3 regions of the Methylovirgula sp. 4M-Z18 genome follow, and region 2 is predicted to be linked to each of the others. Evidence: riboswitches for the same ligand, from Rfam matches in the RefSeq annotation. Region 2 holds a riboswitch; each other region holds the start of a gene.
What was found. A riboswitch is a leader RNA that binds a small molecule or an ion and turns the genes downstream of it on or off. The one in region 2 is predicted to bind cobalamin.

Region 1: linked by a shared signal. The riboswitch ahead of V9T28_RS08730 (ABC transporter substrate-binding protein) and the one ahead of V9T28_RS17110 (aromatic ring-hydroxylating oxygenase subunit alpha) in region 2 are both predicted to bind cobalamin.
Region 3: linked by a shared signal. The riboswitch ahead of V9T28_RS05830 (DUF1636 family protein) and the one ahead of V9T28_RS17110 (aromatic ring-hydroxylating oxygenase subunit alpha) in region 2 are both predicted to bind cobalamin.

The regions. Positions count from the first base shown of each region.
Region 1 is NZ_CP149574.1:1,890,055-1,899,762, forward strand. Features, by position in the region: gene V9T28_RS08705 (MFS transporter) at 1-904, shown strand, start outside; gene V9T28_RS08710 (TetR/AcrR family transcriptional regulator) at 932-1,627, opposite strand; gene V9T28_RS08715 ((2Fe-2S)-binding protein) at 1,859-2,356, shown strand; gene V9T28_RS08720 (FAD binding domain-containing protein) at 2,353-3,411, shown strand; gene V9T28_RS08725 (xanthine dehydrogenase family protein molybdopterin-binding subunit) at 3,404-5,665, shown strand; cobalamin riboswitch at 5,866-6,110, shown strand; gene V9T28_RS08730 (ABC transporter substrate-binding protein) at 6,343-7,329, shown strand; gene V9T28_RS08735 (FecCD family ABC transporter permease) at 7,335-8,375, shown strand; gene V9T28_RS08740 (ABC transporter ATP-binding protein) at 8,372-9,136, shown strand; gene V9T28_RS08745 (class I SAM-dependent methyltransferase) at 9,139-9,708, shown strand, end outside.
Region 2 is NZ_CP149574.1:3,697,657-3,707,364, forward strand. Features, by position in the region: gene V9T28_RS17105 (hybrid-cluster NAD(P)-dependent oxidoreductase) at 1-747, opposite strand, end outside; gene V9T28_RS17110 (aromatic ring-hydroxylating oxygenase subunit alpha) at 760-2,007, opposite strand; cobalamin riboswitch at 2,123-2,327, opposite strand; gene metH (methionine synthase) at 2,392-6,174, opposite strand; gene V9T28_RS17120 (DUF6311 domain-containing protein) at 6,326-8,566, shown strand; gene ald (alanine dehydrogenase) at 8,614-9,708, opposite strand, start outside.
Region 3 is NZ_CP149574.1:1,282,845-1,292,552, reverse strand. Features, by position in the region: gene cobD (threonine-phosphate decarboxylase CobD) at 1-463, opposite strand, end outside; gene cbiB (adenosylcobinamide-phosphate synthase CbiB) at 440-1,486, shown strand; gene V9T28_RS05840 (cobyric acid synthase) at 1,502-2,959, opposite strand; gene cobO (cob(I)yrinic acid a,c-diamide adenosyltransferase) at 2,959-3,579, opposite strand; cobalamin riboswitch at 3,654-3,843, shown strand; gene V9T28_RS05830 (DUF1636 family protein) at 3,943-4,356, shown strand; gene cobW (cobalamin biosynthesis protein CobW) at 4,397-5,425, shown strand; gene cobN (cobaltochelatase subunit CobN) at 5,445-8,816, shown strand; gene cobG (precorrin-3B synthase) at 8,813-9,708, shown strand, end outside.

The DNA.
Region 1 (9,708 bases), 1.8 Mb from region 2:
GGCCCATGGCCTCACGATCCTGCTTGTCGTCGTCGCACCTTTGATGGGTATTGCCAGCACCGGCATGAGCACGACCTTTGCTTTTGGCCGGGTCGCGGCGGAGCGCGCCCGCGTCCCTGTCGCTCGAGCGAATTCCTGGCTCAGGGCGGCGATCTCTTTGGCGTGGATGATCGGTCCGGCTTTGTCGTTCACGCTGATCGGTGCTTATGGATTCGGGCCGGCTTTCGCCGCGTCGGCGGTGTTGGGCGTTGTGTGGCTCGCGCTGCTGGTTTGGTTTGTTCCCGCCGACTTCCGTGCCGACCAGCACCGCAAGTCGAACACGCAGGCGAACGACATAAACTGGGGCCTCATGCTTGCCGCACTCATCTGTCTAATGTTCGTGCTGGTCACGGCTTTGTTCGAATCGGCCATGCCGATGTACTTCATTCAGGACGTGCATCTGCCCGCCTACGCACCTGGCCTGCACTTGTCGATCAAGTGCTTTCTCGAATTGTTTACGATTTTCTCATCGTCGGCGCTCGTCGACCGTATCGGTATCCGCCGCGTGCTCATAGGCGCTGCTCTCATCGCGGTGACGACCATGGTGCTTTATGCCGAAATCTCGTCCCTTGCCGAACTGATCGCTGTTTCGGCTCTGGACGGGATCTATTACGGCCTGTTCGCCGGCGTCGCCGTCACCTACTGTCAAAGCTTCGAGCCGGACAGGCCGGGGCGTGCGACGGCGGTTTACGCGAACAGCTACGCGGCCGGCAATATGGTCGGCAGCATGGCGATGGGGTTCATCGCCAGCGCCACGAGTTTCCGCAGTGTGATTTTCGTAGCGGCCTATGCAGCATGGGCTGTAGCTGGCGTGCTGGCGCTTGAAGTACCTTTGCGGCAGCGGGCACGCCAGTCGGCGCGCTGACGGCGAGGCAAGATCCGAAAAGTCGCCCTATGGACGCTTTCGCGCAGCCGGCCGAGGCTTTGAGCTCCTGGGGTTCGTCGTTGAAGGTCTTTTTTTCGGCGTGGCGCCACGACCCTTCTGCGGTGCTGCGGCAGTTGGACTTGCGGGCGGCTGAAAGCGGAGGCCGTCGACCAGAATATCGACCAGGCGATGGACGCTCGTCCGCCAGTCTGGCTGGCCGTGCAGGTAGCACAGGCCAATGAGCGCGCGCAGCAAGTCCGGCGCCGTGATGTCCGGGCGGATATCGCCCGCCGTAACGGCGCGGTCCAGGAGGGCACCAAGGGCTTTCGTCAGCCGGTCATAGGAATAGGTGTAGAGTTCCGAGGAGCTGCTGATGGTCAGAGCCAGCGCCGCCAGCATGCCCTTTTTGGTCGCGACGAGTTCGACATTCGATTTGAGCCATTGCCGCACCGCCTCAACCGGGGCGATCTCGCCCAATTCGTCCGCGAGCTCGGCGAGGTGGTCGACCTCGCGCCGGTAGACGGCCTCGTACAGGGCTTCTCGGGTCGGGAAATGACGGTAGAGCGTGCCGATGCCGACGCCGGCGTGGCGTGCCACGGCTTCCAGGCTTGCATCGCCGCCGCCGGCGCTGAAGACCGCCTTTGCCGCTTCCAGCACGCGTTCGCGATTGCGGACCGAATCTGCCCGGGGCTTGCGCACCGCTTTGACCACCTGTTTGTCCATTTCCTTTCGGTCCGTTCTTTTAGCTCTTGAAAAACGGAGGCATCCTCCGTATAAATACCCCGGCGGGCCAAACTGCAAATCGCCCGCCGATCGACCCGGCCGGCGCGAACCGCCTGTCCGGTCTCGCGAAATCCAAAACGGGCTCATAATTCATAAGATTGTCGACCTTCGCCGATGGGCCGGGTCGGCGCATGCGAGCCCGGTCCACCATATCACTGATTGGAGCGTTATATGAATCTTTCCATCAGTCTCACCGTGAACGGCCAGCAGCGCGTGATTGAACTCGACGATCCGCGGACGACGCTGCTCGACCTGCTGCGCGAGCGTCTCGATCTCACGGGCACAAAAAAGGGCTGCGATCGCGGCCAATGCGGCGCTTGTACAATCCTTGCGGACGGAAAGCGGATCAATTCCTGCCTTGCGCTGGCGTTGAGTTATGACGGCGCCGATCTCGTCACGATCGAAGGTGTCGCGAACGGTGACACATTGCACCCGGTGCAAGCCGCCTTTATCGCCCACGATGGCTTCCAGTGCGGTTTCTGCACGCCCGGCCAAATCATGAGTGCGATCGGCCTGATTGCGGAGGGGCAGGCGGGCGACGATCCAGAGCGCATCCGTGAAGGATTGAGCGGCAATCTTTGCCGCTGCGGCGCCTACAACGGCATTGTCGAAGCCGTGCTCGAGGCGCAAGCCCATTCAACCGGCGCCAAGACGAGGGACGCAGCATGAAAAGCTTCGATTACGTGCGTGCCGCCAGCCTCGACCAGGCCGTGGCCGCTGCGGCCGAACCGGGTTCGGTCTACCTGGCCGCTGGAACCAATCTTCTCGATCTCATGAAGGCAGGGGCCGCGCGCCCGGACCGGCTCGTGGATATCACCCATTTGCCCGAACTCGATCGCATCGAGCATCTGTCCGATGGCAGCGTGCGAATCGGCGCCCTGGTGCGCAATTCCACGCTCGCTTACGATCGGGATTTCGCCGGCGCCTATCCGGCTGTTGCGGAGGCGTTGCTTTCGGGCGCGTCAGCGCAGTTGCGCAATGCCGCGACAGTTGGCGGCAATCTGATGCAGCGCACCCGTTGCGCCTATTTTTACGATCCGGCCAGCGCCTGCAACAAGCGCATGCCGGGTTCAGGCTGTGATGCGCGCGCCGGCGAAAACCGGCTGCATGCGGTCTTGGGGTGGAGCGAGGCATGCATTGCCACCCATCCTTCCGATTTCTGTGTACCATTGGTCGCGCTCGATGCGGTCGTGGAAGTCACTGGCCGGAGCGGCAAGCGCGAGATCGCCCTTGAGGCGTTTTACCGCCTGCCGGGCGAAGCGCCCGATCGCGAGAACGAACTCGAGCCGGGCGATCTCATCACGGCGGTCCGGCTTCCGGCCGAAGCGCGGTCTTTCGCCGCCCATGCGCGCTATCTGAAGCTGCGCGAGCGCACGTCTTATGCGTTTGCGATCGTCTCCGCTGCGGCGGCGCTACGTCTCGAAGATGGCGCGATCCGTCAGGCGCGCTTGGCGCTCGGCGGCGTCGCCGCAAAACCGTGGCGTACCCGTGCCGCCGAAGCGATCCTCATCGGCGCCAAACCGCGTGCGGAGATCTTCCAAAAGGCGGCGCATGCTGCGCTCGCGGAGGCGAAGCCCTCAGGCGACAACCGCTTCAAGATCGACCTCGCGCGGAAAATCCTTGTGCGCGCCCTTGCCGAGGCCGCAAGCGGAACGCCGTCGCGTGTTCCCGCGCTGCCCGGTTCGCCCTTCTCCTCCGTTCCAGGAGCGCTCCACGATGCCTGAGATCAGCCTTACCCGCAATCCGGCCTATGCCCGGCACGGCTCGAACATCGGTCAACCGAACACCCGTCACGAAGGCGCCATGAAAGTCACCGGCAAGGCCCGTTATGCGGCCGACAATCATCCCGCCGGAATGCTTTATGCCGTCATCGCGGTCAGCACCGTCGCGCGCGGCCGCGTGGCCTCTCTCGATGTTGCGGCGGCGAAAGCCCATGCCGGTGTCGTCGACGTCATGACGCCGACGCATAAGCCGGCGCTCGCCATGCACCCGCACGAGAAAAACAATCCGTTCATGTTTCGGGTCGATCTGCTCCAGGACGATCAGGTGCGCTATGCCAATCAGGCGATTGCGGTCGTGATCGCGCAAACCCTCGAAGCCGCGACAGAAGGGGCGGCGCTGCTCGCGCCGCGCTATGAGACGGAGCCGGCCCGGGCCGATCTCGACGCGAATGAAAGTTTTGTTCCCGCCGCGGTCGGCGTCGGCGCTCCTGCCGTGCACAATCATGGCGACGTCGAGGCCGGATTGGCGCAAGCCGTGCAGCGTATTGAGGCCACGTATGAAACGCCGGCGCAATATCACAATCCCATCGAGCCGCATGCCATCGTCGCGAACTGGGACGGCGACAAATTGTCGATCGACACGCCGAGCCAGGGGTTTGTTTTTGCGCAGATGCGGATCGCCGGCCTGTTCGGGATTTCGCCGGAAAATATCCATATCCGCAGTCCCTATCTCGGCGGCGGCTTTGGCTCGAAGGGCATGATCTCGGGCCCGCAGATCCTTGGCATGATGGCGGCGAAGCTGGTTGGCAAGCCGGTCAAACTCGTACTGCGGCGCGAGCAGATGTATGGGCCGGTCGGGCATCGCTCGCCCAGCCGCCAGACCGTCCGCATCGGCGTCGATGGCACGGGCGTGCTAACCGCGCTCAGCCATCACGCGAAGGTCGCATCCAGCACTTTCGACGATTTCTTCGAACCGGCGGCCGATGTGGCGCATACGCTTTACGCGAGTCCGGCGATCGCGACGTCGCACGAGGCGGTACGCTTGGACACCGGCACGCCGCTCTTCATGCGTGCGCCCGGCGAGGCGACGGGCTCGATCGCGCTCGAAAGCGCCATCGACGAAGCAGCTTATGCCTGCGGCATGGATCCGCTCGCCTTCCGTCTGAAGAATTACGCCGAGGTCGAGCCGATTTCCGGCAAGCCGTTTTCGTCGAAAGCCCTGCGCGAATGCTATGCGCAAGCCTCCGAGCGTTTCGGCTGGGCCAAGCGGCCGCTGGCGCCCGGCCAGATGCGCGACGAGGCGGGATTCCGCGTCGGCTGGGGCATGGGCACCGCCGTGTTTCCTGCGCTGATGTTCCAAGGCGAGGCACGCGCCGTTCTGCGGGACGACGGCACCGGCCTGATGGAGACCGGTGCTGAAGACATGGGGCAGGGGGCCTGGACGGCGTTCACGCAAATCAGCGCCGACGGGCTTGGCCTCGATCTCGATCGTGTCGAGCTCAGGGCGGGGACCTCGGATCTGCCGGATGCCGGCATTGCCGGCGGCTCGGCCCATACCGCGACCGCAGGCATGGCGATTCACAATGCCGGCGCGGCGGTGATCGCCAAGCTGGCTGCGCTCGCAACGGATGATAAGCGCTCGCCGCTGTTCGGTGCAGGCAATGCGGGTGTCGTGGCGCGCAGCGGGCGCCTGTTCCGCCGGGACGACGAGAGCCGCAGCGAGAGCTATGTCGATATTCTGACCCGCGCCGGCCTCAAGGAAATCGAGGCGCGCGGCAAAAGCGCGAGCGATCCTGCGGCCCAGGCGAATTATGCCATGCACGCCCACGGCGCGGTGTTCGCCGAAGTGAAGGTCGACCCCGATTTGGGTCAGATCCGGGTGACGCGGCTTGTCGGCGCGTTTGCGGCGGGCCGGGTGATCAATCCGCGCATGGTACAGAGCCAGTATTTGGGCGGGATGATCTGGGGCATGTCCTTCGCGCTGCACGAGCACGCGATCATCGACCGCCGCTCCGGCCGCATCCTGAATGCCGATCTCGCGGAATACCACGTGCCGGTCAATGCCGACGTGCCGGCCATGGAAGCGCTCATGATCGAGGAATATGATCCTTATGTGAACGCGCTCGGCATCAAGGGCGTGGGCGAAATCGGCATCACCGGTTCGGCCGGCGCCATTGCGAATGCCGTTTGGCATGCAACGGGCAAACGCGTCCGCCATTTTCCGATCAAGATCGACGACCTGATCGACGCCCTTTGAGGCCGCCGAACGGCGGACCAACTGGCTGCATGACTTGAAGTCGCGCCCCGCGGCGCCGTCATTTCGACGGCGCCGCGTTTCGTTTTGCGCTGACTCCTGACCATTTTACCGAGGCGGATCGGGATGACCGTAACGGACGTCGGCCTCATATCCGGCTTGAGATCGGCGTGTAAGCCTCTATTGACCGCCGATATGGCCACTGTTACACGGGATTTGACGGTTCCCTTCGGGGATCAAAAGGGAACACGGTGATGCCTCGCGCAGACTCCGTGGCTGCCCCCGCAACTGTCAGCGGATTGCCCGACATCCATGGTCGCATCTTGCGGCCTGGGCGCCTTCAAGCGGCGCCATGCCACTGCTAGCCGGCTTTAAACCGTCACGTGGGAAGGCAGATGAAAAGCTTTTGTCCGTGAGCCAGGAGACCTGCCGTCGCGATCCTTTTGCGCCGCAAACAGCGCACATTTTTGCCGGCGGGGATGCCGGGGCAGGAGATAATATGAAACAGGTTTTCTGCGCCGAGGGCGCAAATCGTTCTCCCAAGGCCGTTCTTCCCGTCAAGCGGATCGACTGATCGCGGGCGCATCCCATGCGCCCATCTGCCTGTCTACTCTTGTTCGGGGAACGAAATGTCCACAGCAACAACTCATAGCAAATCTTTTGCCGGCTGGGTCGTCGGCATGTGCCTCGCCGCCTCTTTCACACAAACGGCTTTTGCGCAGTCGACCAAATATCCGCTGACAATCACCAATTGCGGGCAATCCGTCACCTTCGACAAGGCGCCCAACAAGGTCGTCTCCATCGGCCAGGGCATGACTGAAGTGCTGTTCTCGCTCGGCCTTGCCGATAAAATCGTCGGCACTGCCGTATGGGTGGGACCGGTTCTGCCGCAATATGCCGACGCAAACGCCAAGATCACGCGCCTTGCCGACAACGACCCGAGTTTCGAGGCGGTGGTCGGACAGACTCCCGATCTGGTCGCCGCCGAGTTTGAATGGCACGTTGGGCCGCAAGGGGCGGTCGGCAAGCGCGAACAATTCAATGCGCTCGGCATCAATGCCTATGTGTCGCCCGCCGATTGCGTCGCGAAGGTGAACGGCAGCAATGGCGACGGCGTTCGCAAAGAGCTTTTCACGATGGATCTCGTCTATCAGGAGATCGGCGAGCTCGCGCAAATCTTCGACGTGCAGGATCGCGGCGACAAACTCATTGCCAGCTTAAAGCAGCGCGAAGCCGCTGCGGTCGCGTCGGTTGGCGACGTCCCGAAGAACCTGCCGGTTGTATTTTGGTTCTCCAGCAAGGAAGTACAGGGCGACGCCTATATCGCCGGCAAGAACAGCGCTCCCGCCTACATTCTGAAAACGGTTGGTGCCAAGAATGTGGTAACGACCGAAGACGAATGGCCGCTTGTCGGCTGGGAAACGATCGCGCAGGCGGATCCGGCCGTGATCGTCATCGCGACCATGAGCCGCCACCGCTACGCCGCTGACAATCCGGCGGTGAAGCTTGACTTTCTGAAGACAGATCCGGTGGTGAGCCAGTTGAGCGCGGTCAAGAACAGCCATATCGTTCTCATGGATGCGCAGGACATGAATCCGACCATTCGGACCATCGACGGTATTGAGATTCTCGCCAAGGCGCTCAAAGCCGCTGAGCCGCCAAAATGAGCGTCATGCCCATGCCGCGCGTGACGGCGAACAGCAGAATTGGCCTCACAGGGCTTGTCCTTGTCGCTCTTCTCCTGCTCGCCCTCGTGATCGGCTTGGCCATTTCCATCGGCGACATCACCATTCCCTTGGCGACGATCGCGCAATCGATCGCCAATCATGCCTTTGGCACGCATTTCACGTTGAACCGCATCCACGAGGGCGTGATTTGGGATTATCGGCTGAGCAGAGCACTGGTGGCGGCAAGCGCCGGGGCGGCGCTGGCTTTATCCGGCGTTGTATTGCAGGCGCTTCTGCGCAATCCGCTCGCCGAGCCCTACGTGCTCGGCGTGTCGGCTGGTGCCTCGACGGGCGCCGTCGCCATCATGATCCTCGGATTTGGGTCCGGTCTCCTGACTTTGCCCGCCGGCGCTTTTCTGGGTGCCGTGCTGGCGTTTTTCCTGGTGTCGTTGCTGGCGGCCGGTGCGGGCGGCGGAGCCGAGCGCATTATTCTCTCGGGCGTTGCCGGCTCGCAATTGTTCAACGCCTTGACCTCTTACATCGTCACGACGTCGGCCAATGCCGAACAGGCGCGCGGCGTGATGTTCTGGCTGCTTGGCAGCCTGAGCGGCGTGCGATGGCCCGACGTTTTTCTTGCCGCGCCGGTCGCTTGCGCAAGCTTCATCGTGGTGATGCTTTATGCCCGCACGTTGGACGCGTTTACCTTCGGCGCGGATGCCGCCGCGACGCTCGGCGTGCACGTGCAGCGCGTGCGGATCGTACTGCTCGGCCTTACGGCACTCATGACCGCGGCGATGGTCAGTATCGTCGGCTGTATCGGGTTCATCGGCCTCGTCATCCCGCACGCCGCGCGCTTTTTGGTCGGCCCAGGCCATATGCGGCTGCTGCCTGTGTCCGCTTTGGTTGGGGCGATCTTCATGGTCATTGCCGACATTCTTTCACGCATTCTCATTCCGCAACAAATCCTGCCGATCGGTGTCGTCACGGCGCTGTTCGGCGCGCCCGCTTTTGCCATCATTCTCTACCGGGTGCGGAGGGCGCCATGAGCATCGGCGTCGAGGACGTCTCCTGGGCGAGCGGCAAGACCTTGATCGTCGATGGCGTGACGTTGCACGCTCCGCCCGGCAAAATGCTAGGGCTGCTCGGGCCGAACGGATCGGGCAAATCGAGCCTGTTGCGTCTGATCTGCCGTTTGCGGCAGGTGAAGAGCGGAATTATTACCCTGGGCGACACGGATATTCGCGCCATCACGCGTCACGACCTCGCGCGGCGCTTGGCGTTCGTCGAACAACAGTCGGCGACGGATGCCGATGTGACGGTCCTGGAGGTCATCCGTTTGGGGCGCACGCCCCACCGCGGCCGGCTGGCGCCCTGGACGATGCGCGATGACACGTCGGTTCAGGAGGCGTTGAAATATACCGGTCTTGCCGACAAGGCGCATCAGCTTTGGCACACTTTGTCGGGCGGCGAGCGGCAGCGGGTCCAAATTGCCCGAGCCCTCGCGCAAACGCCGACCGAATTGCTCCTCGACGAGCCGACCAATCATCTCGACATCCGTCACCAGCTTGACCTTCTCCAATTGATCGCCGGCCTGCCGGTGACGAGCATCGTTGCCCTGCACGATCTCAACCTCGCTGCCATGTTTTGCGACAATCTCGCGGTTTTGCAGCACGGCAAAGTCGTGGCAGCGGGCACACCCGAAGCGGTGCTCACGCCGGAGCTCATCGCCGACGTGTTCGGCGTGAAGGTGCATGTGGAGCGCTCGAACCTGCACGGGCGCAGCCACGTTCAATATCTGTTGGACTGATCGTGACCGCAAACCATCATCTCAAAGAAGAGATCCGCGATTATTGGTCGAAACGTTCGGAGACCTTCGATCTCGCCTTCGGGCATCGTATTCCGCCCGGACCGGAATTCGACGCCTGGCAAAAGCCCATCCGCAATGTCCTCGGCCGCACGCCACGACGTTTTCTCGAGCTTGCTTGCGGGACGGGCGAAGTGACCCGCCTCATTCATGATCTTGGTCACCACGTGACGGCGCTCGATTTTTCGGAGCACATGCTCGCGGTCGCACGGCGCAAGCATACCGGCAAGGCGCGCTTGCGATTTTTGCTGGCCGATGCGGAAAGGCCGATGGAGCCGCTCGGAAGCTATGACGCCATTGTCTGCCGCCACCTCGTTTGGACGTTGACGGAGCCCGAAAAGGCGTTTGCCGAATGGCACGCTTTGCTCAAACCGGGCGGCAAGCTTCTGGTGTTCGATGGCGATTGGGCGACGCCGACGCGTCGCGGCGGGCTTGCGGCGCGGCTTATTGCGCTGCTCGATCGGTGGTACGGGCCAGACACCCATTACGATAGCGCGCTCGGCAGCCGGCACGCG
Region 2 (9,708 bases):
CATGTCGAAACCGGCCGCCCCCAGCATCTCACGCACCGACCGCATGAACGCGTCCGGACCGCAGCAGAATATCTCCCGGTCACGAAAATCCGGCGCCAGCAGAGGCAGGCGCGCGGCATCAAGGCGGCCGACATGGCCGAACCAGTTTTCGCGCATCGATCGTCCCTTGACCATCAAAGTAAGCGCCAATCTTGGCATCCGCTGGCCCAGAAGCTCGAGTTCCTCACGAAAGATGAGATCCTCCGGCCGGCGCGCGCAATTGAGGCAGGCGACATCGGTCGCCGGAGCACAATCGTTCAGCCAGCGCAGCATCGACATCATGGGCGTGATGCCGGACCCCGCCGAGATGAAGAAATATTTCGCCGCCGGATGGCTGTGCAGGGAAAAATCGCCCGCCGGACCGAAGGCGCGGATGCGCGCGCCGACGGTGAGGTGGTTGAACATCCAGCGCGTGCCGACGCTGCCTCCTTGCGCCTTCACCGTAACGGCGATCGAAAACGGCCGCGACGGCGAGGAGGACAATGTATAGGTCCGCATCAGCGGTCCGTCCGGCAGCGGCAATTCGAGCGTAACGAATTGGCCGGGCTTATAGCGAAACCACGTTTGCCCGTCGGCGCGGAAGGTGAAGGTTTTCACCTCCGGCGCCTCGTCGACAATATCGATGATCTCCAGGAGCTGCTGCCGGTCGTTCCACGGCACCATCTCGTCGAGATGCCGGTTCAGACGAAATTCGGTGAGCGCATTCATGACTCATATCCTCTAGGCAACGCTGCGCAGCGCGGGTTTGCCGCCTTCGCTCAGGCGCGGTTCGATAAACCGCGTATACCAGTCGACGAACTGCAGCACGCCGCCTTCATGCATCTGTGAGTAAGGTCCAGGCTCGTAAGCGGGCGACGCAATGCCAAAGGCATTTTCCTCGACGATTCGGCGGTCCTGATCGTTCGTCTCGGTCCAGACATGGGTGAGATTGGCGAGGTCATAGTCGACGCCCTCGACCGCATCCTTATGCACCAGCCATTTGGTCGTCACCGCGGTTTCGGTCGCGCTGATCGGGAGGACGCGGAAGGTGACGGCGTGATCGCCAAGAATATGGTTCCAGGTCGTCGGATAATGGTAGAGCAGCAGTGAACCGATCCGCCCTTCCGTGACCGCGTGCGACAAACCGCGCTGTACCGCGGGCTTGCCGTTCATCGTGTAACTCGCGGCATCCCGCAGAAGCGGCACGCGCGTCGCGCGAAATTGACCGGACTGGTCGATCTGGAAACGCGACGGCAGCCCGGCCGCCTCGCATTTGTTCCAATGGGCGACGATCTCAGGATCATCTTCCGCGCCTTGCACGCCGGTAACGGTTGGCGCTTCGGGAAACGTCTTGCACAGTTCAGGATGGTTGCCCACGCAATGGTAGCATTCGCGGTTGTTTTCCCACACGAGCTTCCAATTGCCCTTTTCGATGATCGTGCTTTCGAAGGCGACCTTGGCTTCGCCGAGCCGATGCGGCGCAAAATAAGGCTCCATCATCTGACGGACCGGCGCAAATTCTGCCGGCTCCTTCGCTAGGCAAATGAAGATGTAGCCCGCGACGCTTTCGCAGGCGACCGGCTTCAATCCGAATTCGGCTTTGTCGAAGCCTTCCGCCATTTGCCGGGCAAACAGCAACTTGCCGTCGAGGTCATAGGTCCATTGATGATAGGGGCAGACGAGTCGCGCCGACGTGCCTTTCTGGGCGTTGCAAACCCGGCTGCCGCGATGGCGGCAGGAATTGTGGAACGCGCGAAGCTTGCCCTCACGGTCGCGCAGCACGACGATCGGATAGGCGCCGACTTGCACCGTGAAGAAACTGCCCGGCTTCGCAACTTCGCAATCGTGCCCGACAAACAGCCAGTCGCGATACCAGATCAGATCGAGGTCGAGCTGGAAGAAGGCGGGATCGGTATAGAAAGCCTGGGGGAGGCTAAAGCCTTCGCGGCGATTGCGAAGGAGTTTCAGCATGTCGTTACGCGTATCCATGTTCTGTCCTTTTGCTCAAGGACTGAACTGGTGGTGATGGAGGAAGTTTTAACGCCGGCGGAGCCTCAAGCCCCAGCCCAAAACGCCCTGCCTCCTGACCGCCCACCGCGATCAGTCAAGTTTCATACCCAAGGCTGGTTTCCGGGCTTCGGAGCCGTCCTTTTGAACTGTCTCAACACCTTCCCAGGCTTGTTCTCCCAGTGGTTTCTTATCGAGACAAAGGCTCTGTTACCGTTGCGGGGGCAGCGCCGGCGTCACACCGGCTTCCCAATTATCCCTGCGGACAATTTCCGAAGGGCACCTCGAACTGGTCGAATAATGCACCTTCCCGAAGTGCGGATGAGCCGGAATGCGACATCGGCTGTGTATAAATGCGACAGGCCCCTATTCGGCCGCCTTGGCGGCGGGAGCAGGCACGTAGTTGAGGATCGGGCCGAGCCAGCGCTCCACCTCGCGGATGTCCATATCCTTGCGCGCGGCATAGTCTTCGACCTGATCGCGCTCGACCTTCGCGACGCCAAAATAATAGCTGTCCGGATGCGAAAGATAGAGACCCGAGACGGACGAGCCGGGCCACATGGCCATGCTCTCGGTCAAAGTGACGCCCGCCTTGGTTTGCGCGTCGAGCAGGCGGAAGAGCGTGACCTTCTCGGTGTGATCGGGTTGCGCCGGATAGCCGGGCGCCGGGCGAACGCCCTCGTAAGGCTCGCCGATAAGGTCGTCGGGCGTGAACGATTCGCTCGGCGCATAACCCCAGAACGCCTTGCGCACCCGCTCATGCAGGCACTCGGCAAAAGCCTCGGCGAAACGGTCCGCCAGCGCCTTGACCAGGATGGACGAGTAGTCGTCGTTAGCCCGCTCGAAGCGCTCGGCAATGGCGACTTCCTCGATGCCGGCTGTCACCACGAAGCCGCCGACATAATCGAGCTTGCCGCTCTCCCGCGGCGCCACGAAATCCGCAAGCGCGACATTCGGCTTGCCGTCACGTTTGGAGAGTTGCTGCCGCAGCGTGAAGAAAGTGGCCAGCTCCTTTGCCCGGCTTGCATCGGTGAAGAGTTTGATATCGTCCCCTACGGCATTGGCCGGCCAGAAGCCGATGACGGCCCTTGGCGCGAACCACTTCTCCTCGATGATTTTCTTGAGCATCGCCTGCGCATCGTCGAACAATTGCCGCGCGGCCGGTCCTTGCCTCTCGTCCGCCAAGATCGCCGGATAGCGGCCCTTGAGTTCCCATGTCTGGAAGAACGGCGTCCAATCGATATAGCGGGCCAGCTCGGCGAGGTCCCACGTCTCGAATACCTTTGTGCCGAGGAAAGACGGTTTCGGCGGCGTATAATTCGCCCAGTCGATCTTGAGCCCATTGGCGCGGGCTTTGGCGAGCGGCAGGCGCTGCTTCTCCCGCTCGGCGCGCTCGTGCGCTTCGGTCACTTTACGGTACTCGGCCCGGATCGTCTCGACATAGCCGGGCTTGGCCTCGGCCGAGAGCAGGCTTGATACGACCCCGACGGCCCGGCTCGCATCGGTGACATAGAAGGCTTGCCCCCGGTGGTAGCGCGGATGGATTTTCACTGCCGTGTGCACGCGGCTCGTGGTCGCTCCCCCGATGAGAAGCGGAATATCGAATCCCTCGCGCTCCATTTCCGAAGCGACATGCACCATTTCATCGAGCGAGGGCGTGATCAGCCCCGAGAGACCGATAATGTCGGCCTTCACGGCCCGCGCCGTCTCCAGGATCTTCGTCGCCGGCACCATCACGCCAAGGTCGATGATCTCATAATTGTTGCAGGCCAGAACAACGCCGACGATATTCTTGCCGATGTCGTGGACGTCTCCCTTCACGGTGGCCATTACGATTTTGCCGGCGCTCTCGCGTTCGCCACCGCCATTGGCCGCTTTTTCGGCTTCCATATAGGGCAGCAGCACGGCCACCGCCTGTTTCATGACCCGTGCGGACTTCACCACTTGCGGCAGGAACATTTTGCCGGAGCCGAACAGGTCGCCAACCACATTCATACCCGCCATCAAGGGGCCTTCGATGACGTCGAGCGGCCGCTTCGCCTTTTGCCGCGCCTCTTCCGTGTCCCGATCGATGAATTCCGTGTTGCCGTTGACCAAAGCATGTTCCAGCCGCTTGTCGACCGGCCACTCGCGCCAAGCGGTGTCCTTCTCGCGTGCCTCTTTGGCGCCCTGCCCCCTGTAGCGCTCGGCAATCTCCAGCATCCGCTCGGTGGCCGTCCCGCCGCCCTTGGGCGCGCGGTTCAGCACCACGTCTTCGCAGGCCTCCCGCAGATCGGGATCGATCGATTCGTAGACCGCGAGCTGGCCGGCATTGACGATGCCCATATCCATGCCGCGCTGGATCGCATGATAGAGGAACACCGCATGCATCGCTTCACGCACCGGCTCGTTGCCCCGGAACGAAAAGGACAGGTTGGAAACCCCGCCCGAAATATGCACATGCGGCAGCGTGGCGATGATATCCCCAGTCGCCTCGATGAAATCGACACCATAGGTGTCGTGCTCCTCGATGCCCGTCGCGATGGCAAATACGTTGGGATCGAAAATGATGTCTTCGGGCGCAAAGCCGACCCGCTCGGTCAGGAGCTTATAGGCGCGCGTGCAGATCTCGACCTTGCGGGCTTTCGTATCCGCCTGGCCAAGTTCGTCGAACGCCATGACGACCACCGCCGCGCCATACATCCGGCAAAGCCGCGCGTGATGCAGGAACGAGTCTTCGCCCTCCTTCATCGAGATCGAATTGACGATCGGCTTGCCCTGGACGCATTTCAACCCCGCCTCGATCACCTCCCATTTGGAGCTGTCGATCATCACGGGAACACGGGCGATGTCGGGCTCCGAGGCGATGAGATTGAGATATTCCTCGATCGCTTTTTTGGAATCGATCAACCCCTCGTCCATGTTGACGTCGATGATCTGCGCGCCGTTTGCGACTTGGTCGCGCGCGACGTCCAGCGCAGCGGCAAAATCGCCGGCGGTGATCAATTTACGGAACTTCGCCGAGCCGGTGACATTCGTGCGTTCGCCCACATTGACGAAGGGAATGTCCTTGGTGAGCGTGAACGGTTCGAGACCGGACAATCGCATGAGCGGCGAGCGTTCGGGCGCCACGCGCGGCTCGTATTTCGTAACAGCCTCGCGAATAGCCGCAACGTGCTCCGGCGTCGAACCGCAGCAGCCGCCGACGACATTCACCAGCCCTTCGCGCGCGAACTCCTCGACCTGAGCGGCCATGAACTCCGGAGTCTCATCGTACTGGCCGAAAGCATTCGGCAAGCCGGCATTCGGATAGGCGCAGATGAGGCTATCGGCAACGCCGGCGAGCTCCGCCAGATGCGGGCGCATGGCGGCAGCGCCGAGCGCGCAGTTGAAACCGACGGTGAAGGGTTTCGCGTGCCGCACCGAATGCCAGAACGCGGTCGGCGTTTGGCCCGATAGCGTCCGGCCGGAAAGATCGGTGATCGTGCCTGAGATCATCACCGGCAAATGAATGCCCTTTTCGGCGAAAATCTCCTCGCTGGCAAAGATGGCCGCCTTGGCGTTGAGCGTATCGAAAATCGTCTCGATGAGGACGATATCGCAGCCGCCGTCGATCAGCCCGCGCAATTGCTCGCGATAGGCGAGGCGCAAATCATCGAAGGTCACGGCGCGGTAGCCAGGATTGTTGACATCCGGGGAGATCGACGCGGTGCGGTTGGTCGGACCGAGCGCGCCGGCGACGAAGCGGCGCTTCCCGTCCTGCTGCTCGGCACGCCGCACAGCCCTCCGCGCGAGCCGCGCGCCATCCCGGTTCAAGTCGTAGACCACGTCGCCCATGGCGTAATCGGCCTGGGCGATGCGCGTCGAGGAGAATGTATTTGTCTCGATAATATCCGCGCCGGCCATGGCGTAGCGATAATGGATTTCCTCGACGGCGGCCGGCTGCGAGAGGATGAGGAGGTCGTTATTGCCTTGCTGGTGGCAAGCGCAGCCGATGAAGCGGCTGCCACGGAAATGATCTTCCCCGAAACCGAGGCCTTGGATCTGGGTGCCCATCGCACCGTCGAGGATGAGGATACGTTCCCGCGCGGCAGCGTGGAGAGCGGCCAAAATCTCGGATCCGTCCCGCTCGGCGGCGACCGGCCCGAAGAGTTCATCGATCGCGGACATATTCGACGCTCAACACTTCAAATGCGATATGGAGATATACGATACATAAAGATATCTTTATGTCAACATGCAAATTAAATAACCGCGCCTGGACATGGCCTTTGTCCGGTAACTAGGTTAGGCGACTGAGATCGATGTTGGGGCGCTCCGAATGGTTCGATGGGATGATGGGCAGGCCGGTTTCATGGCCGCAGGCGAACCGCCGGCCGGCCGCCGGAAGAAAGCCGTGGTCCGATACTTCTGGCTCGTGGGCGGCGCGATATTTTTCCTCGCGGTCGGCGTCTCATATAGCGTTTATGTTTACGGCCTGCGTCCGCTCGATCCCACCAACATTTCGATCCTGCCGGAGGACCCCGCCCAAAGCTACATGGGTTGGCTGTTCTTTCGCCATGAACCTCGCCTGACTTGGCCTCTGGGCTGGTCGTCGGCGCTCGGCTATCCGAAGGGTGAGCCGATCGCCTATCTCGATTCAATTCCCCTTGTCGCGACATTGTTGTGGCCGTTCCGGCATTGGCTGCCGGAGCCCTTTCAATATCTCACGCTGTGGTGGACGCTGTGCGCGACGCTGTCATTTTATTTTGGCAGCCGGATTTGCCGCCGGCTGTGCGGCGGAGATTGGGTGGCCGGAACGGCAGGCGGGTTGCTGTTCCTGGCAGCACCCGTCCTCTTGTTGCGCGCGGCACAGGACTTTGCGCTTGCAAGCCACTGGTTCGTCCTTGCCGCACTGGAGTTCTATCTCACATGCTCAGCCCGCCTGTCGTGGCGCCACATTTCGGCAAGCGTCGCGATCGCCGCCGTCGCAGGGGGGATCAACCCTTATATTGCGGTCCTGTCGTTATCGCTCATCGGCGCGGGCTATCTCAGATCGACCCTCACCGCGTCGGAGGATACGCAGAGGTTGCTCGGGCCGCGCCTGTTCGTTGCGTTGACTGGCATGATCTGCGCCGTAACCGCCATGCTTTTGTCTTGGCTCCTCTTCGGCTTCTTGCGCCCGAATGATCCCGGTGCCTACGCCGGCATTGGCTATGGCCTTGTTTCCATGAATCTCTTGGCGCCTATCGACCCGATGTTCTTTCCTGCGCTCCTCTTGCGACAGCAGTCATACGTCAGCAGGTTTCAAGTTGAAGGCTATAATTATTTTGGATTGGGCGTTCTGCTCTTGGGCTTTGCCGTCCTCATCCGCCAGCCACGAATGGTCTTGGCTCATCTCTTTCAGCGAGATGCGTGGCCCGGCTGGCTGGTTTTTGTGGCCTGCACGTTGCTCGCTCTTACGCTCAAGGCAACGGTTGGTTCCCATGTGATTTACGATTTGCACGCGCCGCCGCCAATTGTGCAGGTGCTCAGTGCCTTCCGCGCATCTGGACGTCTCTTTTGGCCCGCCTTTTATCTCGCCCTCGCCGGAATCGTGAGCGCGGCTTTTATCGTTTTTGGCCGGTACGTCGCGCTGGCATGCGTTTGTGCATTCGCGGTTCAAATTGTCGACCTGCGCGGCCTGCGGAAGGAAGTCCGCCACACGTGGTCGAGCACTCCCATCGGCGTCTTCTCGGGCACCCAGATGGATGTCTTCACGAACGGCCCGGTATGGCAGGACATTGCGCACCGATATCGGCATCTTGTGGTGATGCCCGCTTGGCAGTGCGAATGGGCTCACGAAACACCGGGCGGCGAATTCGGCTATTGGATCTTCGGCAAGCTCGCCGGCGAACACCGCATGAGCCTCAACAGCTTTTATGCGGGACGCACCAGCCCGTCTCAGATCGACTATTTTTGCCAAACGATGCCGGCAGATCTGCAGCAAAGCGGGCTTGCAAACGACACCGCCTATGTCTTCCAGAGAGCAGCGCATGCTTACGCAATACCGCACAACGAACACGCGTGCCGCGTGCTCGATGGCGTCATTCTGTGCGTCAAGGCAGGCGACGCGCAAGGTTTTGGGCAAGATCTGTCGGCTGGCTTGATTGAACTTCCGATCGGCACGTGGGTTTCCATCGGCCAATCCACTCCCTTGAGCGACCAATTGTTCGGCTTCGGCTGGGATGCGGATGAAGCTTGGGGACGCTGGACAAGCAGCCACGAAGCAGATCTGTCATTTCTTGCTCCGGGGACTGGCGCCGTTCGGCTAGAGCTCGTCTTGAACGCCTTCGCGCCAGCGACGCATCCACAGCATGCGCAAATTTCGGTCAACGGCCGGCATATGAAAGATTGGCTGTCGGTCGACGGATCCGACAGCACGGTCGGCTTGGACCTCCCCGCTGACCTCATTGGACCGGATCGCGTCGTGACGCTCAAATTCATTCTGCCCGATGCGGTGTCGCCGGCCGAACTCGGCATCAGCGACGACACGCGGCGAATCGCTGTCGGCCTCAAAAGCCTCCGCCTCAATGCAGAATGAAGGATTTCGCATCTTTTGCACGCGGGAAGAGCCGATCAAAGCACGAGTCAGAGCAGCGCCTCCACGCTTGAATAGGCGCGATTCTGCGCGTCCGCGACGGGCTTGCAGACAACTTGTCCCGCGCAAACATTCACCCCATGGCGCAAATGAATGTCATCGATGACTGCTTGCCGCCATCCTTTGTCGGCGAGCGCCAACGCAAAGGGCAGCGTCGCGTTGTTCAAGGCAAGTGTCGACGTGCGCGCCACGGCGCCAGGCATATTGGCGACGCAGTAATGAATGACGTCATCCACCACATAGGTCGGATCGGAATGGGTCGTGGCGTGCGACGTCTCGCAACACCCACCTTGATCGATCGCGACGTCAACGATGACGCTGCCGGGCTTCATCGTCTTCAGCATGTCTCGCGTGATCAGTTTCGGCGCCGAAGCACCGGGGATCAGCACGGTTCCGATCACCAGATCGGCGCGCTGGACCAATTCTGCAATGGCCGAGCGCGTCGAATGGATGAGATGGACGCGCTCGCCGAACCGCGCCGAAAGCCGGCGGAGCGTCTCGAGATCGCGATCCACGACGGTGACATTGGCGCCCATCCCCAGCGAGATGGTGGCCGCCTGCGTCCCGGCGACGCCCGCGCCGATCACGAGAACCTCGCCGCTCGGCACGCCCGGCACACCGCCTAGCAAGATGCCTCGTCCGCCGGATGATTTTTCCAGCGCATGCGCCCCCACTTGCGGCGCCAACCGGCCCGCGATCTCAGACATTGGCGTCAGGAGCGGAAGGCCGCCCGATGCGGACGTGACCGTCTCATAGGCGATACATACCGCGCCGCTGGCGATCAGATCGTCGGTTTGGGCGGGATCCGGCGCAAGATGCAGGTAGGTGTAGAGAATCTGATTGTCGCGCAACAGCTTTCTTTCGTTCGGCTGCGGCTCCTTGACCTTCACGATCATCTCCGCACGATGAAAAATCTCCTCGGGCGTCGACACCAACTCGGCACCTGCGCGCGCATATTCTTCATCGTTCAGGCCAGACCCGTCACCCGCGCCCTTTTCAAGGATGACCCGATGGCCGTGCTGCACCAACTCGTGTGTAGAAGACGGCGTGAGCCCCACGCGATACTCGTTGTTCTTGATCTCTTT
Region 3 (9,708 bases), 2.4 Mb from region 2:
GATGCAAGAGTCGGTCACCGGAGACGAGCCGGCCGTCCGGATTGTTGGGGTTGACGATCACGGCGACATCGAAACCGCTCAGCGCATCGACCGTCTCGACATATGTCACCCGCGCGCCGGCTGCGGCCCATGTCTTTTCATGTTCGCCATAAGTGAAACCGCAAATGCCGACCGTGCGCGCCGGAAACAGTCGCGGCAGCCATTGAATCAGCGCTTGCGTTCCCGGCGCAGCGACGACATGCTCTGTGTCGCGGACGAAATAGGCCTGTGCCGCAGCGGCTTCCAGCGCCGCGACATGCGCAGTTTCCGGGAGGCGCGTCCACGCCTCCGGCGCGATCGTCGGAATGGGATAGGCAATGGGATTGATGCCGGTGGAGAGATCGATCCACGGTTGCGGCGCGTTAGGATAGAGCGCCTGCGCGCTCTTGAGATTTCCGCCGTGATGAAAGATAGTCGAAGGCATCGGCCCGGCCTCGTCTTGGGCTTTCACCCCCTCTATCGTCTTCGCCTCGTGCATCTTCTCTTCACAATTTCCCTAGCGTTGCTCGCGCTCGTCATCGAGGCGGCTTTCGGCTACCCGGCCCAGCTTTACCGCATCATCGGCCATCCCGTCACCTGGATCGGGAAGCTGATCGATCGGCTCGATCGCAGCTTGAACAAATCCGACGAAAGCTTTGCCGTGCGGCGTGCCAAGGGGGTGCTGGCACTGATCATCTTGCTCGCTGTGTCGGGCACCGCCGCAACATTGCTGCAAGCCATGACGCCCGGTGGCTGGCTGGGGCTTCTTCCTCTTGCCTGCCTCGTTTCTAGCCTCATCGCCCAGCGCAGCCTCGACCAGCACGTGGTTGCTGTCGCCAAAGGACTGGAGCTCGGCCTCACAGAGGGACGAATCGCCGTGGCCATGATCGTCGGCCGCAATCCGGCCTATCTCGATTCGTCCGGCGTCGCGCGCGCGGCGATCGAAAGTCTCGCGGAGAATTTTTCGGACGGCATCGTGGCGCCCCTCTTCTGGACGGCGGCCGGCGGACTGCCCGGCGGCGTCATGTATAAGGCTGCCAATACTGCTGATTCGATGATCGGCCACAAAAATGAGCGCTTCGCCGCTTTTGGCTGGGCCGCAGCGCGTTTCGACGATCTCATCAATCTGCCGGCCTCGCGGCTTGCCGCCCTGTGGCTGATCCTCGCCAGTCTCGTCACGCCCGGCGCCTCGGCGCAACGTGCGGCCGCTACGGTGTTGCGCGATGCGCGCCATCACCGCTCACCCAATGCCGGCTGGCCGGAAGCGGCCATGGCCGGCGCGCTCGATCTCAAACTGGCCGGCCCTCGCATCTACGGCGAAGAGCGGGTCGAGGATGTCTATATGGGCGATGGGCGGCGCGAAGCGACGCTGGACGACATCAAAAAGGCGATCAGACTGTACCGCGCCGCATGTGTGATTCAGGCCGGCGTTCTCGCGCTGATTTTGGCCGCGCTGGTCGCCATCTAGCGCTTTGGGGCGGAGCTATCGCGCGGTTTCAAGCAGGGCGTCGAGATCAACATGCGCTTCCAAATGCGCGGCCAGCGCGTCGAGGGTCGCTTCGACGCTCTGCTCATAGGCGAGATCTGAGCCCTGACCGCCCAGGGATTGCAGCCAGGCCCGCCGCAAGCCGTCATCCGCGAACAATCCGTGCACATAACAGCCCTTCACGCGGCCATCGGGCGAAACCGCGCCATCCGGCCGGCCGTCGGCAAAGGTCAGCATCGGCCGCCGCAAGCCTGCGCCGATGGTCTCGCCGATATGCATCTCATAACCATGGAAGGCCGCGCCCTCGGAGGTGACGCCGGATACTTCGACCAATGTTTTTTTCGGCGTCAAAACGGTCGCCACATCAAGAAGGCCGAGCCCGTCGCATCCCCCTGCCGGCCCTTCGATCCCGTCTGGATCGTCGATCTTGGCGCCCAGCATTTGATAGCCGCCACAAAGACCAAGAACGCGGCCGCCGCGCCGCACATGGGCGATGAGGTCGATGTCCCAGCCGGCGGCCCGGAAATCCTGCAGATCGGCAATCGTCGCCTTTGACCCTGGCAGGATCACCACATCCGCCTCGGCCGGAAGGGGTTCGCCCATCCGCAGCAGCATGAGGCGCACATCCGGCTCCTGTTTGAGCGGGTCGAGATCGTCGAAATTGGAAATGCGCGGCAGTACAGGCACAGCAATGGTGATGCGCCCGTCCCGAAGCTTCACACGATGGGTCAAGGCAACCCCATCCTCCGGCGGCAGGCGATGGGCATCGGCAAAGAACGGCACCAAGCCGAAGCTGGGCCAGCCGGAATGCTCGACGATCAGCCGCATCCCTGCCTCGAACAAAGCCGGATCGCCGCGAAATTTGTTGATGATGAAACCCGCCACCATCCCCGCATCTTCCGGCGCGAGCACCGCCTTGGTGCCGACGACCTGCGCGATCACGCCGCCGCGATCGATGTCTCCCACCAGCAGCACCGGCACATCGGCGGCCCGGGCGAAGCCCATATTGGCAATGTCATTGGCGCGCAGATTGATTTCGGACGCGCTCCCCGCGCCCTCGACGATCACGAGGTCGGCCTCATTGCGCAGATGGGCGAAGCTCTGCAGCACGGCGCCGAGCAATTTCGGCTTCCAAGCCTGATACTCGCTTGCCTTGGCATTGCCGAGCACCTTGCCCTGCATCACGACCTGCGAGCCGATCATGCTTTGCGGCTTCAGCAGTACCGGGTTCATGTGCACGGAGGCCGGCACTTTGCACGCCCGCGCCTGCAAGGCCTGCGCGCGGCCGATTTCGCCGCCGTCCGCCGTCACCGCCGCGTTGTTCGACATGTTCTGCGGCTTGAACGGCCGCACCTTCAGCCCACGGTTGACAAAGGCCCGACACAGGCCGGCGACCAGAATGGACTTACCGACATCCGAGCCGGTGCCCTGCAGCATGAGCGCCTTGGCTAGCATTAGAATTCGATGCCTTGCTGCGCCTTCACCCCGGCGGCAAAATGGTGCTTCACCAGCGTCATCTCGGTCACGAGATCGGCGACGGCGATCAGTTCCGGCTTGGCATTGCGGCCGGTGACGATCACATGCAGGTCGGGCCGCCGCGCGGCAAGCGCCGCCACGACCTCGGCGAGCGGCAGATAATCGTAGCGCAAGGCGATGTTGAGTTCGTCGAGCACGACGAGGCGAATCTCCGGCCGCGCCATCAATTCCAGCGATTTTTGCCAGGCGGCGGCGGCCGCGGCAACATCGCGCTCGCGATCCTGGGTTTCCCAGGTGAAGCCCTCGCCCATCGTGTGCCATTCGACGAGATCGCTGAATCGCTGCAAGGCCGCCCGCTCGCCCGTGTGCCAGGCGCCCTTGATGAATTGCACGACACCAACCGGCCAACCGTAGCCCAACGCCCGCAGGATGAGTCCGAAGGCCGCCGTCGACTTGCCCTTGCCGGGGCCGGTATTGACGATCAGGAGCCCCTTTTCTGTAATGGTTTTCGAAGCAACTTCAGCGTCTTGCACATCCTTGCGCTTGATCATCTTCGCCTTGTGGCGGGCGGCTTCGTCATTGGGATCAAGCTCGGTCATCTGTCTCTCGCATGGGCGGGCCGATATATTGGATGCGACATTAAGTCGGCGTTTGACAAGTGCGCGTTTCGGTGGCCATAGTCAATCCGGACGGTCATTCCAAACAGGAATGTCAAGGGAACATGGTGAGGGAAACCGAAGCCATGGCCGCCCCCGCGACTGTAAACGGCGAGCCTGCACCAAAACCACTGAGAGCGATCTTGGGAAGGGGTGCGCTGGCTTTGACCCGTGAGCCAGGAAACCTGCCGTCTTAAAACCAACCCCGTGCGGCTGCCGGAGGGGCAGCCAGGAGTATTATATGACGTTTGACGTCACCTTTTCATCTCGCGCCGCATCCGGCATTGCGCAGCTATGGAGCGCGCCATGTCCCTGACCGCGGAGATCTCCCCATCCGTGGCAACGATCGCGCCGACGTCCGGCGCGACATTGTATTTCTGCGTGACTTGCAAGGGCACCTTCAACGCTGACGAGCGGCCGGGTGCCGCGCTGTACGAAGCCGTCCTGGCCAAATGGCCAGAACAGGCGCGCGATGCGGTCGAGATCAAGACCGTGGAATGCCTCTCGGTCTGCAAACGGCCCGCAACGCTGGCCCTCGCGGCCCCCGGCAAATGGACCTATGTCATTGGCGATCTCGACCCCGCCGTGCACGCCGACGACATTGTCGACGGCGCCCTGAAGTTCGCCGCGAGCCCGGACGGCGTCATCCCCTGGCGGGAGCGGCCGCAATGTTTCCGCAAGGGCGTCATCTCCCGCGTGCCGCCGCTCGCCCCCGTCTAATTCCGTCTTTCTTCTCTTCGAACCCTTCAAGGATTCCTGCATGCTCGGCAAAGTCCCCGTCACCATCGTCACCGGCTTTCTCGGCGCCGGTAAAACCACGCTCATCCGCAACGTGCTAGAAAATGCCGGCGGCCAGCGCCTGGCGCTCATCATCAACGAATTCGGCGATGTTGGTGTCGACGGCGAAATCCTGAAATCCTGCGGCATCGAGTCGTGCCCCGAGGAAAATATCGTCGAGCTCGCCAACGGGTGCCTGTGCTGCACGGTTGCCGACGATTTCGTGCCGGCGATCGAAACGCTGCTCGCCCGCGAGCCGCGGCCCGAGCATATCATCGTGGAAACGTCCGGCCTCGCGCTGCCGAAACCCTTGGTGAAAGCCTTCGACTGGCCGACGGTGCGCTCGCGCCTGACCGTCGATGGCGTGATCGCCGTGGTCGACGGCGCCGCCGTCGCGGAGGGCCGTTTCGCCGACGATCCGGAAAAGCTCAAGCAGCAGCGCGCCGAGGATGCCTCGATCGACCACGACAATCCGCTCGAGGAAGTCTATGAAGACCAGCTCCTCTGCGCCGATCTCATCGTTCTCAACAAGACCGATCTCATTGCGCCCGAAATGCTGGCTCAGGTAACGAAGGACATCACCGCCGTGGTGCCGCGCGCGGTCAAGATCGTGCCGTCCGCCGACGGCAGAATCGCCAAAAACGTGCTGCTCGGCATCAATGCGGCAGCGGAAGACGACCTTGCGGCGCGCCCCTCGCACCACGATCACGAGGAAGAGCACGACCACGACGATTTCGAATCCTTCATCGTCCCGGTCGATGCCGTGCGGGACCCCGATCATTTCGTCAAAAAGCTCAGCCAATTGGCGCAAGACCACGACGTCCTGCGGATCAAGGGCTATGTCGAAGTTCTCGGCAAGCCGATGCGCCTGCTCGTGCAGGGAGTCGGCACGCGCTTCACCAAGCAATATGACCGCGCCTGGGCGGACACCGACAATCGGCAGAGCCGGCTGGTAATTATCGGCGAAAAGGGCCTCAATGAAGATGCCATTCGCGCGCAATTGGCGGCATAGCATCGCGTTAGGATAAGACATGCATCTCCTGCGCACAGAATCCTATTCGCTCGACGACAATGTCGAAGCGATCGATCTTGCGCAGAGCCCGGCTGACATCGTCTTTCTGTCCTTCACCAACAGCGACCTCTCGGCGCTCGCGGCCGCTTACAACACGATGCAAGGCGCGCGGCCAAGCCTGCGTCTTGCCAATCTCGCACAACTCAAACACCCTTATTCCATCGATCTTTATGTCGAGAGAACCTGCGCCGGCGCCCGCTTTGTGCTGGTGCGCCTGCTCGGCGGGCTCGAATATTGGCGCTACGGCGCCGAGCAACTCGCTCGGGCAGCGCGCGAGTATGGCTTTCATCTTGCCGTCATTCCAGGCGACATGAATTTTGACGAGCGGCTCGCCGACGTGTCGAGCCTCGACCCCCGCGCGTTGCGCGAGGTCTGGTCCTATTTCCTGCAGGGTGGCGCGCAAAACATGGCGCAGCTCCTCACCTGGATCCACCGGAATTTGGGCGCGGACTTTGCTGCCCTCCCCGCCATCGAAGTTCCTGCCTTCGGCCGCTTCGAGCAGGCTTGTCACGGAGGCGATGCGACTGCGGCGCAGGCACTTCTCGTCTTCTACCGATCCGTCTTGATGGCGAGCGACGTAGCCCCCATTCTGGCCCTCAGCGACGCCCTGCACGCGCGCGGCATGAAGGTCGAATGCGTCTTCGTGACGAGCCTCAAGGATCAGCGGGTGAGTACCGAGCTTGCCGCCTTGATCGCGAAAATTAAGCCCGACGTCATTTTAAACACGACGGCCTTTTCCGCCCGCGTCGATGATGGTCCGAGCATCCTCGACGGCGCGGACGCGCCGGTATTGCAAGTGATTCTGGCCGGCAGCAACGAGACCCAATGGCAGTTGAGCCGTCGTGGCCTGAGCGCGAGCGATCTCGCCATGAATGTCGTGCTGCCGGAAGTTGATGGCCGCCTCATCTCGCGCGCGATTTCGTTCAAGGCGGAGACGCAAAGCCATCCCGACCTGCAGTTCACCGATATCGCACATCGGCCCATTGCGTCGCGCATCACATTCGTCGCCGATCAGGCATTGCGATGGGCGCGGCTGCGCCGCACGCAACCTTGCGATCGTGCCATCGCCTGCGTGCTCTCCGATTATCCGGCAAAGGGCGGCCGCGCGGGTTATGCGGTTGGTCTAGACACGCCTGCAAGCGTCACCGCGATCGCCGACCTGTTGCGCGAGGCTGATTACGACATCGGCGCCCTGCCCGCCACGAAAGACATCATGCCCGCGCTGATGGGTAACGATGCCCACGCCGGGCCTTCTTTCGCAGCCTACAGAACGTGGTTTGACGCCCTGCCAGAGAGCTTCCGATCAAGCGTTCTGACCCGTTGGGGGGCGCCGGAGGAAGATCCGGCCTGCCGCGACGGCGCATTCCGTTTTCCCCTGCTGCGCAGCGGGAAATTGCATATTGCCGTCCAACCCGACCGCGGCACGCAGCAGCAACGCAAGGGCGAGTATCACGACGCCGATCTTCCGCCGCGCCATGCCTATATCGCCTTCTATCTCTGGCTGCGGTTCGACCTTTGCATCGATGCGATGATTCACTGCGGGACCCACGGCACATTGGAATGGCTGCCCGGCAAGGCCGCGGCATTGTCCGAAGATTGCGCGCCGGAAATCCTGCTCGGCGCGACGCCAGTGATCTATCCGTTCATCGTCAACAATCCTGGCGAAGCGGCGCAGGCCAAACGGCGCCTGTCCGCCGTGATTGTCGGGCATCTCACGCCGCCGCTCACCGATGCAGAATCCCATGGCGCGGCGAGCGAACTGGAATCTTTACTCGACGAATATGCCAATGCCGAATTGCTCGACAAACGCCGCGCGCGACACCTTGGCGAAGCCATTCTGATCCGTGCGCGCGAGACCGGGCTTGCGCAGGAAAGCGGCCTTGCGGAAGATGAGGACTCCATCGACGCGCTGGCCAAGCTCGATGCCTGGCTGTGCGATCTCAAGGATATGCGCATCCGCGACGGCCTCCATATTTTCGGCCAGCCGCCGCAAAGCCGCGCGGGCGAGGACATCATCGCATCGTTCGGTGCAAGCGGCACGCGCGACAAGAACCAACTCGCCACGCTGCTCGCTGATTCCGCGCGCAACGAGCGCCACAATCTTCTCGCCGCCTTGAACGGACGCTTCGTACCACCCGGCCCCGGCGGCGCGCCCTCGCGCGGCCGTCTCGATGTGTTGCCCACGGGGCGCAATCTCTACTCGGTCGATCCGCGCAACATCCCGACCCGCGCCGCCTGGGAAATCGGCCAGCGGACCGCCGCCGAAATCATGCAGCGCTACGCGCAGGATCACGGCGATTGGCCGCAACGCATCGTCATGGACCTCTGGGGCAGCGCGACGATGCGCACGGGCGGCGACGAGATCGCTCAGGTGCTTGCCCTGCTCGGCGCCCGCCCCGTGTGGGATCACGCCACCGCGCGCGTGCTTGGTTTTGAAATTCTGCCCCCGGCCAAATTGGAGCGGCCACGCGTCGATGTGACCTTGCGCATCTCCGGCCTGTTTCGCGATGTGTTCGCAACCCAAATCGCCTTACTCGATCAGGCGATCCATGCTGTGGCCGGTCTTGACGAAGAGCCAAGCTTTAACCCGCTCGCAGCTCAAGCGAAACGAGACGGCCAGACGCAAGTGCTGCGCATCTTCGGCGCGGCGCCCGGCACCTATGGCACGGATGTGTCGCGCATCGCCTTGGGCGGCGATTGGGCTGCGCGCGATGAATTGGGACGCGCCTACCTCGAATCGACGTCGCACGCCTTTGGCGGGGCGGAGGCTACAGCGCAGACTGCTGCCGGCGCGTTCCGCTCACGCGTTGGCGAGGCGGACGCCTTCGTGCACGTGCAGGATACGGCCGAGCAAGACCTGCTCGATTCGGATGTCTTTGCCGCGCATGAAGGCGGGTTCGCCGCGGCCGCCCAGAGCCTCGGCGCCCAGCCGGAATTGTACCATGCCGACACGTCGTCCGAAGGCCGCGCAAAAGTCCGCCTGCTCCGTGAGGAAATCGCCCGCGTCGTGCGTGCGCGTGCAACCAATCCGAAATGGATCGCCGGGCAGATGCGGCATGGCTATCGCGGCGCGAGCGAAATGGCCGAGGCCGTCGATAATCTGTTCGCCTATGCCGCCCTCACCGATGCGGTGCAGAGCCGTCATTTCGATCTCGTGTTCGACGCCTATTGCGACGACGACAATGTTAGGGCGTTTTTGTGCGATGCCAATCCGGCCGCGGCCAAGGCCATCGCCCAGCGGCTCGACGAGGCGCAAAGGCGCGGCTTCTGGCTCTCGCGCCGCAACTCGGTCGCGCCGCGACTCGCAGAAATGCAGGGAGGGCGGGCATGAGCGCGGTGAAAGGCTGGTGTCCCGGTGCCCACCGGCCGATGCTGACCGGCGACGGGCTGCTGGTGCGTATTCGTCCGCACGGTGGCGTCCTGACAGATGCGGCCATGCTTGGGATCGCCGATTGCGCTGCGCAATTTGGCAGCGGCCTCATCGAGGTGACGTCCCGCGCCAACGTGCAGATTCGCGGCGTCACCGAAGCGACTTACACGCCCCTCATCGCCGCGCTAGGCACGCTGGGCTTGCTTGATCCGGATGCCGGCTCCGAGAACCGGCGCAATGTCTTGGCGAGCCCCCTCGCCGGCTGCGACCCGCGCGCACGGCTCGACATCCGGCCAGCGGTTACCGCGCTTGAGGCGGCTTTGACCGCCGATACGTCCCTCGCCGCCCTGCCCGCCAAATTCGGCTTCGTGATCGAAGACGGCGGCAGTTTCGACCTGTCGGATGTGGATGCCGATGTGCGATTCACGGCGCTGCAGGCCGAGGAGGCCATCTATTTCGCTGTATCGATTCCCGACGGCACCGACGGCGATTGGATCATTCACATGTGCGCGCCGGAGACCGCGCCATCGCTTGCCCTGAAAATAGCGAGAACCTTCACCGATTTATCCCAAGGGCGGCAAGCGACGAGGCGCATGCGCGATTTGATCGGGCATATCGGCCTGGCTCATTTCGTTGACGCACTCGATCTCGAAAACGGTCCCTTGCCGCCGTTTCAAAGCCGTACTGCTCGGCATTCCGGCGCGGATTGCCTCGGCTTCCACGCCGATGCCCGCTTCACCGGCGTCGCCATGCCCTTCGGTCGCTGGACGGCCGGCTCTTTTCGTGGCCTTGCGGAAGCCGCGCGGCGGTTTGGCTGCGGCGAGCTTCGCCTTACGCCTTGGCGCGCGATCCT